One region of the Methylobacterium sp. C1 genome, then DNA from elsewhere that is predicted to be linked to it. Evidence: riboswitches for the same ligand, from Rfam matches in the RefSeq annotation. Region 1 holds a riboswitch; the other holds the start of a gene.
The links. A riboswitch is a leader RNA that binds a small molecule or an ion and turns the genes downstream of it on or off. The one in region 1 is predicted to bind thiamine pyrophosphate.
Positions count from the first base shown of each region.

Region 2: another riboswitch for thiamine pyrophosphate. It lies ahead of thiC (phosphomethylpyrimidine synthase ThiC); the one in region 1 lies ahead of thiO (glycine oxidase ThiO).

Region 1 is NZ_CP017640.1:825,122-833,071, reverse strand. Features, by position in the region: gene BKE41_RS03835 (alpha-E domain-containing protein) at 1-91, shown strand, start outside; gene BKE41_RS03830 (transglutaminase family protein) at 113-940, shown strand; gene BKE41_RS03825 (peptidase) at 985-1,737, shown strand; gene BKE41_RS03820 (thiamine phosphate synthase) at 1,874-2,530, opposite strand; gene BKE41_RS03815 (thiazole synthase) at 2,527-3,330, opposite strand; gene thiS (sulfur carrier protein ThiS) at 3,333-3,545, opposite strand; gene thiO (glycine oxidase ThiO) at 3,542-4,765, opposite strand; TPP riboswitch at 4,830-4,958, opposite strand; gene BKE41_RS03800 (TIGR02281 family clan AA aspartic protease) at 5,192-5,707, shown strand; gene BKE41_RS03795 (glycosyltransferase) at 6,093-7,214, shown strand; gene BKE41_RS03790 (adenylate/guanylate cyclase domain-containing protein) at 7,311-7,950, opposite strand, start outside.
Region 2 is NZ_CP017640.1:3,621,746-3,629,695, reverse strand. Features, by position in the region: gene BKE41_RS16885 (N-acetylglutaminylglutamine amidotransferase) at 1-1,594, shown strand, start outside; gene BKE41_RS16880 (class II glutamine amidotransferase) at 1,713-2,537, shown strand; gene BKE41_RS16875 (flagellar protein FlaG) at 2,548-2,886, opposite strand; gene thiC (phosphomethylpyrimidine synthase ThiC) at 3,507-5,393, opposite strand; TPP riboswitch at 5,465-5,570, opposite strand; gene BKE41_RS16860 (alpha/beta hydrolase) at 5,673-6,503, shown strand; gene BKE41_RS16855 (restriction endonuclease) at 6,519-6,893, shown strand; gene BKE41_RS16850 (acyltransferase family protein) at 7,003-7,950, shown strand, end outside.

The DNA.
Region 1 (7,950 bases):
CGCCACGGGGCTGCACGAGTTCGTCGAGGCGTTCATCGCCGAGAACAACAGGGTGGGCGAGGCGATCGCCAAGCAGTATCTGGTCGGCTGAACGAGACGGACGGGACGGCGCATGCGCATCCGCGTGGTTCACGAGACCATCTACACCTACGAGCAGCCGGCCCGCGGGCTCGTGCAGGTCCTACGGCTGACGCCGCGGGATCATGACGGGCAGTACGTCCGCGGGTGGCGAATCGATACCACTGTCGACGGGCGGCTGACTGCCCGCGAGGACGGGTTCGGCAACGTCGTCCACTGGTTCACCCCGGACGAGCCGGCCGACGCCCTGACCATCCGGGTCACCGGCGAGGTCGATACCGACGACACGCACGGCGTCGTCCGCGGAACGGTGGAGCGCCTGCCGGACGAGTTCTACCTCCGCGACACGGACCTGTGTGCCGCCAGCCCGGAGCTGCACGCCTTCGCGGAGCGCGTTGCCGCCGAGGGCGACGGCGCCGTCCTCGGCTTGCTCCACCGGCTGATGGGGGCAGTCCACGGCGCGGTGGCCTACGAGGCCGGACCTGCGAGCAACGCGGTGCCGGCCGCCAAGGCGTTCGCGGCCGGAAGCGGCGTCTGTCAGGACCTCGCGCACGTCTTCATCGCCGCCGCGCGTCACATCGGCGTCCCGGCCCGCTACGTCGCCGGCTACCGGGCCCGGGACGACGGGCAGGCGGATGTCGAGGCGCCCCACGGGTGGGTCGAGGCCCTGGTGCCGGATCTCGGTTGGGTGGCGTTCGACCCGTGCTACGACGTGAGCCCGGCGGACAATTACATCCGCGTCGCCACCGGCCTGGACTACCTCGGGGCCGCGCCGATTCGCGGCAGCCGCACCGGCGGTGGCACCGAGACACTGGACGTGAAGCTGCGGGTCGAGCAAGGCAGGGCCGCCGCTCAATCCTGATCGTTCCGACACCGGTCCGCCGACCGCACGAGAGCCCGAAGACGATGACCTACTGCGTCGGTGTCCTGGTGGAGGAAGGGTTGGTCATGGTCGCCGATACCCGCACCAATGCGGGGCTCGACGATATCTCGACCTACCGCAAGCTCCACCATTTCAACGTTCCCGGCGAGCGGGTGATGATGCTCGCCTCCGCGGGCAACCTCTCGATCACCCAGTCGGTCCTCAGCTTGCTCCAGGAGGGTGTCCCCGGCGAGGAGGAGGGCGAGCCGCTGCAGAAACTCGTCGAGGCGCCGACCATGTTCCAGGCGGCACAGCTGATCGGCCGCGCCATCCGGCGGGTGCGCGCCATCGAGAAGGACGGGTTCGAGGCGGCCAACATCCGCTTCTCGATCTCGCTGCTGTTCGGCGGCCAGATCGGGGACGGCGAGATGCGGCTGTACCTGATCTACTCGGCGGGCAACTTCATCGAGTGCAGCACTGACGCGCCGTTCCTCCAGATCGGTGAGCACAAGTACGGCAAGCCGATCCTCGACCGGGCGGTGAAGTACACGACCGACCTCTACGACGCCCTCAAGGTGAGCCTCGTCTCGATGGACTCGACCATGCGGTCGAACCTCGGTGTTGGCCTGCCGATCGACATCGCGGTCGCCCGCCGGAACGCGCTGACGCTCGAGGTGAATCACCGGATCGAGGCCGGCGAGGGCTATTTCCACGATCTGCGCGAGCGCTGGTCGGCGGCGCTCCGCGCAGCGCACCGGGCGATCCCGCGGCCGCCCTACGGGCCTACCAGCTCCTAGTGCTGCCCCAGCATCGGCCGTTCTAGCGCGGCGCGGGCGATCGAGGGCCGCGCGGCATCGCCGGACGTCGCGCGTCCCCGGATGGCTTCGCTGTGCTCGCAGAGCCGGCGGCTGACTTTCACGGTGTGGCGGAGATCTACGTGGCGGTCCGAGCCGCCGACGTCTCCGCGGCGCCCCAGACCTTCAGGAGCGCCCGTGTCGCTTCGATGGGATCCGCGGCTCGCATCAGGCCGCCCATGATAGCGAAACCCGCCGCCCCTGCCGCGCGACAGGGCCCGACCGCCCCGGGACCGAGACCGCCGAGCGCCACCACGGGCAGGCCGGCGCCGACGCTATCCGTGAGTCCCTCGAGACCCAGCGCCGGCCCGTAGCCGGGTTTGCTCGCGGTCGCGTAGATCGGGCTGAGGGTGACGTAATCGGCGCCGGCCTGCGCGGCGGCCGCGGCCTCGCGCGGCGCGTGGACCGAGACGCCGATCAGCGCGCTCGGACCGAGCGCCGACCGCGCCGCGGCGATCGCCTCCGGCCCCGCGCCGCCGCCGAGATGCGCGCCGTCGGCCCTCAGCGCCCGCGCCAGCGCGACGTCGCCGCCGACCGTCAGGAAGCCCCCCAGGGCCCGCACGCGCGCGGCGACGCCCGCGCCGAGGCGCCGACGCGCCTCCGGCTCCATGTCCTTGTCGCGGAACCAGATCCAGCGCCCGCCGCCGTCGAGGACCGCCTGCACGGTCTCGGCGAGGGGCCGCGGATGCCCGTGCCGATCCGTCACCGTGAGCAGCGGCGACGGCAGCCCCCTCACGAGCCGACGAGGCCGAGCTGCGGGCTCGACGGCTCCGCCCGGCCGCGGCGGGGGATCCGCCCGGCGCGGTGCGCGTCGCGCCCGGCCTCCACGGCCCGGCCCATGGCGCGGGCCATCCGCACCGGATCGTCGGCTTTGGCGACGGCGGTGTTGATCAGGCAGGCGGAGGCGCCGAGCTCCATGGCGATCACCGCGTCCGAGGCGGTGCCGATGCCGGCATCGACCACCACCGGCACCGTCGCCCGGCGGCAGATCAGCTCGAGGTTGGCCGGGTTGGCGACACCCATCCCGGAGCCGATCAGCGAGCCCATGGGCATCACGGCGGCGCAGCCGAGATCCTCCAGGCGCTGGCACACGATCGGGTCGTCGTTGCAGTAGGGCAGCACCACGAAGCCGTCGTCCACGAGATGGCGGCAGGCCTCGATCAGCTCCATCACGTCCGGGTAGAGCGTCTCGCGGTCGCCGATCACCTCGACCTTGATCCAGTTGGTGTCGAGCGCCTCGCGGGCGAGTTCGGCGGTCATGATCGCGTCCCGGGCGGTCTCGCAGCCGGCCGTGTTCGGCAGGAAGCGCTTGCCCTTCAGGATCTTGACCGTGTCCGAGCCGTGGCCCTGGAGCGAGACCCGTCGGATCGAGGCCGTGACCACGTCGGCGCCGCTCGCCGCGACGGCGTCGCGCATGATCGCCTGCGTCGGGTAGCCGGCGGTGCCGATGAACAGCCGGGACGACAGCGTCACCCCGGCGATGGTCAGGCTGTCGTCCCCGCCCTCGGGGCGCGGTGGCGTGTGACTCTGGTCCATGCTCAACCTCCCTGCATGGCGCGGACGATCTCGACGCGGTCACCCTCCGAGACCGGGGTCTCGACCCAGTCCCGGCGGCGCAGAACCCGGCCGTTCAGCGCGATGGCGACGCCCTGCGGGCTCTCGATGCCGCTCTCCTCCGCCTCGAGGCGGAACAGGGCGTCCACCGTCTCGACCGCGCACTCGCGCGGCTCGCCGTTGACGAGGAGTTTCATGCCGAGGCCCTCAGCGCTTCCGGCTGGCCGAAGCGCGCGCGGGTGAAGGGACGCGCCACCGCCGGCAGCGCGCCGCGCAGCACCAGCGCGGCGACCGCGTCGGCGGTGACCGGGGCGAGCAGGTAGCCGTTGCGGTGATGCCCGGTGGCGGCGACGAGGCCCGGGGCGATCGCGTCCAGGATCGGCGCGTCGTCGTCGGAGGTCGGACGGTAGCCGCTCCACACCGCCTCCACCTCCATCTCCTCGATGCCGGGCAGCACCCGGCGGGCACCCTCGAGCAGGGCGTAGAGGCCGCCCGCGGTGACGCCGGGCCGGAAGCCGCAATCCTCGACCGTCGCGCCCACGATGAGTTGGCCGTCGCTCTTCGGCGCCATGTGGACCTGCTCGGTCCAGACCATCCGCGCCAGGGTACCGGTGCGGGCGGTCGTGCGCAGGGCCAGGGACTGGCCCTTCAGCGGGCGGACCGGCAGGGCGAGCGCGTCGGGCAGCAGGCCGCCCTCCCCGCTCCAGGCGCCGGAGGCGAGGATGACGGTCTCCGCCGCGACGACGCGGTCGCCGGCGCGGATCCCGGTCACGCGGCCGCCCGACCAGTCCAGGGCGGTGACGGGGGTCCGCTCCACCAGGATCACGCCGGCCCGGCGGCAGGCTTCGGTGAGGGCGTCCATCACCAGACGGGGGTCGACCTGATGGTCGAGCGGGCAGTGGATGCCGGCAGTGACGGAGGGGCGCAGGCCCGGCTCGAGGCGCCGCACCTCGCTGCCCGGCATCCAGGTCGCCTCGAGCCCCGAGCGGCGCTGCAGGTCGTAGCGGAAGCGCAGCCGTTCGACCTCGTCGCGGCCGACCGCCAGCACCAGGGTGCCGTCGGCCCGGTAGTCGATCGCGCGGCCGGACTCCGCCTCCAGGGCGTCGCGGAACTCGGGCCAGAGCCGGAGCGAGTCCAGGGCGAGCGGGAGCAGCGGGTCGGAGCCCGGCTCGTGCTCGGCCGCCGGGGCCAGCATGCCGGTGGCCGCGAGGCTCGCGCCCGCCCCGATCGTGTCCCGCTCCAGCACTGTCACGGCGCTGCCGGCCTGGGCGAGGCGCCACGCGATCGACAGCCCGATCAGCCCGGCGCCGACCACGGCGACGTCGGTCCGCGCCGGAAGGGTTTCGGGCGCGACACAGCCGTCGGGGCTGCGGCGGCGGCCGATCGGTGAGGCGGGGCGGTCGAGGGGCACGGGCATCTCCGCGAATTGCCGTCGCGGGGACCGGGCCGTCTGCTTCTGTGAGAAGCTGTGGCCTGCCTTTCGGGCGGCCGCGGTCCAATCCCTACGCCGGTATGAGCCGGATCAGGTTCGAAGGATTTCCGCGCCGCAGGTCCTGACGGACGTGCCAGCGGTTTCTCAGCCCCTTGCCGGGGATCTCCCTGGAACAGATGCAGATGTGGCCTCCCGGCCGGTGCCGGTCAACCCCGCGCCGCGTCCAGGACGGCTCTCCCGCGACAATCGGCCGATCGCGGTGACGGACTGGACACCAAGCGGAGCGGAATCCGTCCGCCGGTCGCGGCCGCGCTCGCGATCGCGCACCATCCCTTCACGGGTCTGGCATCTCATCGCCGGGATCCGGGAACTCCGCGGATCGCCGCCACTCCACGTCACGGGCGAATTCGCGTGCGTACAATCCTCTTGATCTGCATGCTCGGCTTCCTCGGTGTCACGGCACTTCTGAAGCTGCGTGACGGCGCGCGGTCGGTGCCGGTAGCACTCGCCATCGCGCCGGCGCCGGCGCCGGAACCGGATCTCGCGGGCGCTGCCGTCGCCGGCGTAGCCCTCCAGGCCGGCCGCAACGGCCACTTCTTCGTCAACGCCCTCGTGGACGGCCGTTCGCTACCGATGATGGTGGATACGGGGGCGAGCGCCTGCGCGTTCTCGGAGGAGGACGCCGCGCGGATCGGGATCCAGGTCGGACCGTCCGATTTCACGCGCGTCTGGAATACCGCCAACGGGACGGTCCGCGTCGCGCCGATCCGGATCGCGATCGTGCAGATCGGATCGATAACGGTGCGGGACGTCGACGCGGTCGTGATCCCGCGCGGGCTCCTGTCGACCAGCCTGTTGGGCATGTCGTTCCTGAGGCGCCTGCGCGATTTCGGCGTCTCCGGCAGCACGATGACGCTCAGGGGCTGAAACGCGCGCGATGCGTGCAGATCTCCGGGCCGCGGCAGGACGGCTGGAAGGCCGCCCGGCTTGCCTTCCGAGATCGATCAGGGGAGCCGGTCGACCGCGCACTCCGTCCTGAGCCGTTGGAGTTTCCGGCACCGGTCTCACGCTTCCACCAAATCGAGTCATCTCGAATCATGTATATATGAGCCGTAGTTCGCTATAATTCCGTATCCGGCACGCACTTATTTCGAAGATTGACCCGTTTAATCGAAGCTTTACCTACAATCTCGATCGATTTGTCAATGCATGTCGGCGGTGCTAGATGCATCGACGGCCGCGGATGCGAGTTCTGAGCGCGCGGTGGGGCAGATTCAGGATGAAAAATCGCGGATCGACGATCTGTTTGTCCATGATCGTGAAGGACGAGGCCCACGTTATCCGTCGGTGCCTCGATTCTGTTCGACCGCTCATCGATCACTGGGTCATCGTCGATACCGGGTCGACGGACGGAACCCAGGATATCGTCCGCGCGGCGCTCGCGGACATTCCGGGGGCGCTGGTCGAGCGACCGTGGGTCGATTTCGCCTACAATCGAAACGAGGCCCTGAAACTCGCGCGGCGTCATGCGCAGTACACCCTGATCATCGACGCTGACGATGAGCTGATCATCCCCGCGGACTTCACGATGCCGAAGCTGCGCGCGCCCGGCTATCGGTTCGAGATCATCGACGAGCACACGCGATACTGGCGCAACCAGCTCGTCAGCAACCGGGAGAACTGGCGCTACCGGGGCGTCCTGCACGAATTCCTCAGCTGCCCCGGCGTGTCGGAGACTCCGATCCTCCCCCTCGCGATGCGCCGGGGCGACGACGGCGCCCGGCACCGCGACACGACTGCGGACGCGCGGGATATCGCCGTCCTCGAGAAGGCGCTGGCGGTCGAGACAGACCCCTTCATGATCGCCCGCTACACGATGTACCTCGGGACCACCTACGATGCCGCCGGCGAGTACCGGAAGGCCCTCGCATGCTTCCTGAAGCGCGCCGATCTCGGCGGATGGGACGAGGAGATCTATTTCAACCTGCTGATGGCCGCGGTGAACGCGGAGCGCCTCGATGAGCCGGAGGACAGGGTGCTGCAGCTCTACGAGCGCGCGACCTCCGTCCGTCCGGCGCGGGCGGAAGCGCGCCACGGGGCTAGTCGGTTCTGCAGGCTCAGGAAGCGGTTCGCGGACGGGTATCGATACGCGGAGGCGGGCCTTGCGCTCGCGCTTCCGAGCGAGGGGATCTCCCTGAATCCGTGGGTCTACGAGTACGGCTTGCTCGATGAATTCGCCCTCAACGCGTACCATCTCGGCCAGTACAGCGCCTGCGGACACGCCTGCCTGAAGATCCTCGAACGGACCCACGTCCCGAGGGAGGTCGCCATACGCGCCGGCGCCCTGGCACGGGACGTGATGGCGAAGATGATCGACCCGGTCTGGGGATGCCGGCACACCCCCTACGCGATGCCGTTCGTGCCGACGTGGTGAGGCGGCCGGCGCACAGGCACGCTGCGGGCTCGCGAGCGGATGTTGGCGGCCGCCGCGCGACGTCGGGACCGGGCCGGACCGCGATCGGAGACCTGGTCAGCTGGATCTGCGCGGGCGCAGGAACTTCGGCCGGAACACCGCCATCGGCTCGTCGAAGCCGTTGAGCCGGTGCTCGCCCAGCGGGATCGGGTCGCCCCAGAGGAAGTCCACGAACGGCTTCGACATCAGCAGCGGCTCGCCGAGGGCGCGGTTCAGCTGCGCGATGCGGCTCGCGAGATTCACGTCGCGCCCGATCACCGTGAAGTCGAGGCGGGAGCCGGACCCGACATTGCCGTAGGCGGCCTCGCCGTGGTGGAGCGCGATGCCCGCGGCCACCGGCACCGGGAACTGGTGCAGGGCGTTCGCCTCGTCGAGGGCCGCCAGGGCGTGCTGCGCCGCGGTGAGCGCGCCCTTGGCCGCGCCGCCGAGGTCGTCGCCGGACTCCCGGAAGATCGCCAGCAGGCCGTCGCCGAGATACTTCAGGACCTCGCCGCCCTCCCGCTCGATCGGCGGCACGAGGCAGTCGAAGAACACGTTGAGCAGGCCCACGGCCTCCTCGGGCGTCATGTCGGCGGTGGTGCGGGTGTAGTCGCGCATGTCTGCGAACAGGATCGCCGAGCGGATCCGGGTCACCTGCCCGCGGCGGATGTCCCCGGCCAGGATCGCCCGGTGCGGCTCGTCGCCGACGTAGAGCCGG
Region 2 (7,950 bases), 2.8 Mb from region 1:
GCAACCCATGGTCGATCCGGCGCTCGGGCTCGCGATCGTGTTCAACGGCTGCATCTACAATTTCCGCGCGCTGCGCGCCGAACTCGAGGCGGCGGGCTACAGCTTCTTCTCGGCCAGCGACACAGAGGTGGTGCTCAAGGCCTATCATGCCTGGGGCCGTGCCTGCGTCGAGCGCTTCGCCGGCATGTTCGCGTTCGCCATCCTGGAGCGGGAATCCGGGCGGGTCGTGCTGGCGCGCGACCGGCTGGGCGTGAAGCCGCTCTACTACAGCGAGACGAAAACCCGGTTCCGCTTCGCCTCGTCGCTCCCGGCCCTGCTCGCGGCCGGCGACGTCGATACCGCGATCGATCCGGTCGCCCTCCACCATTACATGAGCTGGCACGCGGGCGTGCCGGCCCCGCTCACCATTCTCAAGGGTGTGCGCAAGCTGGCACCGGCGACGATCCTGACGATCGAGCAGGACGGGACGCAGCACGCGTCGACCTACTGGACACTCGCGATCGGACCCCGCGAGGCCGACCGCGGCCGGACCGAGGCGGACTGGCGCGAGGCCGTTCTCGATGCCCTGGGCACCGCCGTCGAGCGCAGGCAGGTCGCCGACGTCCCGACGGGCGTCCTGCTCTCGGGTGGCCTGGACAGCTCGCTGCTCGTGGCCCTGCTCGCGCGGAGCGGGCAGCAGGGCCTGAAGACCTTCTCGGTAGGCTTCGACGCGGTGAACGGCGTCGAGGGCGACGAGTTCAAGTACTCGGATATCGTCGCCGAGACCTTCGCCACGGACCACACGAAGCTGGCGGTCGACGGCTCCCGGACGCTGGAAGCGCTGCCCGCGGCGATCGCGGCGATGTCGGAACCGCAGATGAGCCACGACGCGGTGGCCTTCCTCCTGCTCTCGCAGGAGGTCGCCAAGCACGTGACGGTGATCCAGAGCGGGCAGGGCGCCGACGAGGTGTTCGGCGGCTATCACTGGTACCCCAAGCTGATGGGCTCGACCGACCCGGTCGCCGATTACGCGAAAGCGTATTTCGACCGCGACCACGCCGAGATGCGCGAGGCTCTGACGCCCGACATGCTGGGGGGCGATCACAGCACCGACTACATCGCCGCCTTCTTCGCGAAGTCGCGGAGCGCCAGCGCCATCGACAAGACCCTGCAGCTCGACCAGGAGGTCATGATGGTCGACGACCCGGTCAAGCGGGTCGACAACATGACGATGGCCTGCGGCCTCGAGGCGCGGGTGCCGTTCCTCGACCACGACCTCGTCGAGCTGGCGGCCCGCATCCCGGCGGAGCTCAAGGTCCGGGACGGCGGCAAGTACATCCTGAAGGAAGCCGCGCGGGCGGTTGTCCCGGCCGAGGTGATCGACCGCAAGAAGGGGTATTTCCCCGTGCCCGCCCTGAAGCACATCCGCGGCCCGTTCCTCGACTACGTCCGCGAGATCCTCGACCGGCCCGAGGCGCGCGCGCGCGGCATCTTCAACCGCGCCTACGTCGATCACCTGCTCGCCGATCCCGACGGCACGCTGACGCCCAAGGGCAACTCGAAGCTCTGGCAGGTGGCCCTTCTGGAGAGCTGGCTCCAGACCCACGGCGTCTGAGACGGGCCGCGGCACGGCTTTCGCGACAGATCGTGATCGACCGCGCGCTCAAGGTGCCGCGCTTTGTCCACGATCGTCCCGGATCAGCCGGCCGACAGACACCCGGAGAAGCCCGTCGATGTGCCGCTGGATCGCCTATGCGGGACGCACCATCCCGCTGGAGCACTACGTCACCGAGCCGTCCCACAGCCTCGTCTCGCAGAGCATCGCGGCGCTCGAATCGACCGCGGCGACCAACGGCGACGGGTTCGGCCTCGGCTGGTACGGCGATCACCCGGAGCCGGGCCGGTACCGCGAGGTCCAGCCCGCCTGGTCGGACGACAACCTCCGCTACCTGTGCCGGCACCTGCGTTCGCACCTGTTCTTCGCGCACGTGCGCGCCGCGACCGGGACGCCGATCACCCGGCCGAACTGTCATCCCTTCGCTTGCGGCCCGTGGCTGTTCATGCACAACGGCTATATCGGCGACTGGAGCCGCCTGCGGCGGCCGGTCGAGGCGCTGATCCCCGACGAGCTCTACCCGTCGCGCGCCGGCACCACCGATTCCGAGGCGATCTTCCTGGGATTGCTGGGCTGCGGCCTGATGGGCCCGGGGTCGCGCCGCGATCCGGTCGACGCGACGGCGCGCGCGCTCGCGCGGCTCACGGACCTCGCCGGAGCGCATCCGTTCCGGTTCACGGCGGCGCTGGCGGACGGCCGCGATCTCTACGCGTTCCGGTTCGCCGCGAACGACAAGGCGAACTCGCTCTATTACCGCGCCTCGGAGGACGGCGTGGTGGTCGCCTCGGAGCCGCTCGACCGGGACCACGGCGCCTGGACGACGGTCGCCGAGAACAGCGTCCTCGTCGCGCGGCGGGACGCGCCGGTGGAGATCCTGTCGCTGGCGCAGTTCGGCCTGGCCGCGCCGCCGGTCGAAGACTCGGTCCGCCGGCTGCGCGCCTGAGCGACGGCCCTCAGGCGACGCGGGAGAGGCTGCTGCTCTGCGAACCCTCCGCGCTGCGGGCGGAATCGTAGGCACGATTGCGCAGGGCGGTCTCGCTCGGGAGCTGGTCGATCACGTTGCCGGACGACGGATCGACCACCTGGAACACGATCGAGCTCGTGTCCGGGTCCTGGATGTAGCGCGCCTTGCCGCCGTTCGTGCCGATGTCGAGCTTCACCGCGGGCTCGAGCGGCTTGGCGGGGGTCTTGGGCTCGGGCGCCTGCTGGGTCACGGCGGCGGCGGCCGTCGCTCCGAGCGCGTCGAGGCCCTGCGGCCCCGGCGTCGTGGATGTCAGCGTTCGGATCTCCATCGCCGGTCTCCTGCGATCCTGTGATCGAAGGATTGAGGCGCGGTCCTGCCTAATCGTTCCTTAATGGCGCCTGCCGGTCCACCGGATGCTGGCGCGCGATCGGAGACGCGATGAACATCGCGTTACCGCCGCGACACAAATCCGTGCTGCTTTTTCACTGACGCCGACTCGGCCGCTGTCCCGCTCGTCTTCCGGGGACGGGGCCGCGATCCGAACAGCGCTACGTGGAGCACGCCCTGTCCAGGATGCCGGCGATGCTCGTCCTGGCGGGGACGGCGGCGCTCGGCGCGCCGGGCGATCCGGGAACGCCCGCGCAGTTCATCCGCGCGCACCGCTGCGCGATCGCGGCGCGGCTCGTCGCGATCCACGGACGCGGGCCGATCAAGGTCTCCCGCGACCGCTTCATCGTCGTCGCGCTGCGCGGGCAGTCGCAGCGCCCGGTCCAGTGCATCGTCCAGGATCGGGATACGCGGATGCTGTGCGAGGCCGCGTCGACCGCCTACTGGCCGCCCGAGGGGAGCCACTTGAGGCTGGATGCGCCCGCCCGGGCGACATGCTCGGTATCGAGGTCCCGTACGGCGGCACGCCCGGGTCCTGAGTGGACCGGGCGTGCCGTCACCTCACTCGGCGGCGTCGACGTAGAGCTTGCCGCCCTCGGCCAGGAACTCCTGCGACTTCGCCCGCATGCCGGCTTCGGCCTCGGCCTTCGACATCGCGGGCGCCGCGCCCACGACCTCGCCGGCCTCCTCCATCGCCAGCACCTCGGCGCGCAGGTCCTGCGTGATCTTCATCGAGCAGAATTTCGGCCCGCACATCGAGCAGAAATGCGCGACCTTGTGGGCATCCTTCGGCAGGGTCTCGTCGTGGAAGCGCCGCGCCGTATCCGGGTCGAGGCCCAGGTTGAACTGGTCCTCCCAGCGGAAGTCGAACCGGGCGCGGCTGAGCGCGTCGTCCCGGAGCTGCGCGGCGGGATGCCCCTTGGCGAGGTCGGCGGCGTGGGCGGCGATCTTGTAGGTGATGACGCCGGTCTTCACGTCGTCCCGGTCGGGCAGGCCGAGATGCTCCTTCGGCGTGACGTAGCAGAGCATCGCGGTGCCGAACCAGCCGATCATCGCGGCGCCGATGCCCGAGGTGATGTGGTCGTAGCCGGGCGCGATGTCGGTGGTCAGCGGGCCGAGGGTGTAGAACGGCGCCTCGCCGCACTCCTTCAGCTGCTTCTCCATGTTGACCTTGATCTTGTGCATCGGCACGTGGCCGGGGCCCTCGATCATCACCTGGCAGCCCTTGTCCCAGGCGACTTTGGTCAGCTCGCCCAGCGTCTCCAGCTCGCCGAACTGGGCGGCGTCGTTGGCGTCGGCGATCGAGCCCGGGCGCAGGCCGTCGCCCAGCGAGAACGAGACGTCGTAGGCCCGCATGATGTCGCAGATCTCGTCGAACCGCTCGTAGAGGAACGATTCCCGGTGCCCGGCGAGGCACCAGCGGGCCATGATCGAGCCGCCGCGCGAGACGATGCCGGTGACGCGCCGGGCGGTCAGCGGCACGTGGGCGAGCCGCACGCCGGCATGGATGGTGAAGTAGTCGATGCCCTGCTCGGCCTGCTCGATCAGCGTGTCCTTGAAGACCTCCCAGTCGAGCTTCAGCGGGTCGCCGCCGACCTTCTCCAGCGCCTGGTAGATCGGCACCGTGCCGATCGGAACCGGGCTGTTGCGGATGATCCACGAGCGGATATTGTGGATGTTGCGGCCGGTGGACAGGTCCATGACCGTGTCGGCGCCCCAGCGGATCGACCAGACGAGCTTCTCGACCTCGTCGGCCGCCGAGGAGGTCACGGCCGAGTTGCCGATATTGGCGTTGATCTTGACCAGGAAGTTCCGGCCGATCGCCATCGGCTCCAGCTCGGTGTGGTTGATGTTGGCCGGGATGATCGCCCGGCCGCGGGCGATCTCGTCGCGCACGAATTCCGGGGTGATGAAGGGCGGGACCGAGGCCCCGAAGCTCTGGCCGTCGGCGAGCGCGGCCTCGGCGCCCGCGAGCATCGCCTCGCGGCAGACGTTCTCGCGATGGGCGACGTAGATCATCTCCTCGGTGATGATCCCCGCGCGGGCGAACTCGTACTGGGTCACCATCTGGCCCGGGGCCGCCTTGCGGACGGTCCGCTCGGCCGGGCAGGGGGCCACGAGCTTGTCGCCCGCGAAACCGTTATCCTCGGGCTTCACCGCGCGCGGGGCGACGGACGCGTAGCCGCGCGCCGCGATCCAGGGCTCGCGCACGCCGGGGAGGCCGGCATTGAGGTCGATGCGGGCATCGGTCTCCGTGTAGGGGCCCGACGGGTCGTAGACCCGCACCGGTTCCTCCTTCGGATCGGAGAGGACGATCTCGCGGTAGGGTACGCGGATGTCCGGCCGCCCGGCCGGGCTCGCGTAGGCCTTGCGCGATCCGGTCACCGGACCCGTGGTCACGGTCTCGGGGCTGCCTTTCACGTCCTTCGGGAGAACGGGTGCGTTCATCGTGGGCCTCTCCTCGTGCTGGAGCGGTCCGGTCCACGCGATGGCCGAGATGAGATGAGGTCGCGCGAGAGGCGACCGCAGGTTCCCGTCCCTCCGCCGGTATGAGCCGGATCAGGTTCAAGGGTCAGGGCAGCGTGCCCAATCTCAGCCCTCTGCAGGGCCCCCCTCGGAACGGTTCCAGACTCGGGCTCGCGGACGGCTTTGTCAATGCTGACCCGTCGCCCTAGAAAACACATCCCGGAAACCGTTCGTCCGAACGCCCTCGCTCTCCCAGACCGCATGCGCCTCCTCGCCGGCCTCCTGCTCGCCGCGCTCCTGCTCTGCGGCCTGGCCTGCGCCGCGCTCGCGCTCGGGCAGCGGCGGTTCCTCTACCCGGGCGCCTTCGGTCCGCAGAACCCGTGGACGATCCCGCCCGGCCTCGCGACGATCACGGTCGCGACCCCCGACGGCGAGAGCCTGCACGGTCTGTGGCGGCCGCCGCGGCCGGGCTGCGGCGTCGTCGTCAGCTTCCACGGCAACGGGTCGCGCCCCGAGCCGCACGCGGCGCGATTCGCCGCGGGGCCCTGGCGGGCGGGCGGCTGGGGTGTGCTCTCCGTGGCCTATCGCGGCTATCCCGGCTCGACCGGGAGTCCGAGCGAGGACGGGCTGATCCGCGACGGGCTGGCGGCCGTCGAGGCCGCGCGGGCGCGGGCGCCCGGCGCGCCGATCCTGCTCCACGGCCATTCCCTCGGGGCCGCCGTGGCCGTGGCCGTCGCCGAGCGGGTGCCGGCGATCGGGCTGTACCTGGAGGCGCCCTTCGACTCGATGACCCACACCGTGCGGCTGCATGTCCCGCTAGCCCCGATCTGGCTCCTGCGCGACACGTACCGCTCGGACCTGCGCATCCGCGGTGGGACGGCGCCCGTGTTGATCGTGCAGGGCCGCGACGACACGGTCGTGCCGGCCAAGCTGGCGCGGAACCTCGCCGAGGCGGCCGGCCCCCGGGCCCAAATCGACGTGGTCCCGGGGGACCACGTCTCCATCCTCGGGATCCGGGATCGCGAGGCCGAGGCGCTGTTCGGGTCGCGCGTCGGTCCGGCCTGCCCGCAGCCGGCGGACCAGCAGGGGTAGGAGAGGGAGGCTCGCGTGGTCGGACGGCGCTCGCAGCGCTGGAGCGCCGAGGATCCGGACGCGCCGGGCGTTCCGGGCCCGCCGGACCCGGTCTGTCCCCTCTGCGAGCGCCCGATCCCGCGCCGCGCCCGCTCCAGCCTCCATCACCTCACGCCGAAGCTCAAGGGCGGGACCCATCGCGGAACGGTCCGGCTGCACCAGATCTGCCACTCGGCGATCCACGCCCGCTACAGCGAGGCGGAGATCGCCAAGCGCCTCGCGGACGTCGAGGCGCTGCGCGCCGATCCGGAGATCGCGCGCTTCCTCGTCTGGGTCCGCGGCAAGCCCGACGATTTCCACGCGGCGACGCGCATGACCCGCGCGCGGCGGTCGGCGCGGCGCAGCAACTGACCGGCCGGCGTTTACCGCGCGTTCGTCCTATCCGCAGGTGGCCGCCGCCCCGTTCCTTGCCGTCAACCCGAACCGGTCCAGGATCACCCCGATCGCGAGGGGTGGGTCGATGGCCGGGGTCGGTGATACGGGAGATCGGCTCGCCTGGGTCGATATCGCCAAGGGGATCTGCATCCTCCTGGTCGTCATGATGCATTCGGTCGTCGGCACCGGCGAGGCCATGGGCGGCGAGGGCTTCCTCCACCCGGTCGTCGCCTTCGCGAAGCCGTTCCGGATCCCGGACTTCTTCCTGCTCTCCGGCCTGTTCGTCGGACGGGTGATCGACCGCGACTGGCGGCTGTTCTCCGACCGCCGGGTCGTCCACTTCGCCTATTTCTACCTGCTCTGGCTGGTGATCCAGTCGGTTGCCAGATGCGGCAAGATCGTCGGGGATGCCGGGCCCGCGGCCTTCGCGGCGCACCTCGCCCACGCGCTGATCGAGCCCTATTCCAGCCTCTGGTTCATCTACCTGCTGGCGGTGTTCTCGGTGGTCACCAAGGCCCTGCGTCGCGTGCCCGGCGGCGTGCTCCTCGCCGGCGCCGCCCTGCTGCAGATCGCCGACATCCGCAGCGAGTCGACCCTGATCGAGGAATTCTGCGCCCGTTACGTCTTCTTCGTCGCGGGTTACCTGTTCGCCGGCCGGATCTTCGCGCTCGCCGACGCGGCGCGCCGCCGCGTCCCGCTCGCCCTGTGCGGACTCGCCGCCTGGGCATTCCTCGAGGGCTGGCTCGCGCTGACCCCGTCGGGCCTGCCGGACCATCCGACCCTCGCCAGCCTGCCGCTGGTGAGCCTCGCCCTCGGCGCCGCCGGTGCCCTCGCGATCGTGGTGGCGGCCTCCCTGATCGGCCGCGCCGGCGGCCCGGTCGCGGAGGCTGTCCGGACCTGCGGCCAGCGCTCGATCGTGATCTACCTCGCCTTCTCGCTGCCCATGGCCGCGACCCGGGAGGTCCTCGTGCGCACCGGCGCGATCGGCGATATCGGCCTCGCGAGCCTCGCGGTCATGACGATGGCGGTCGTT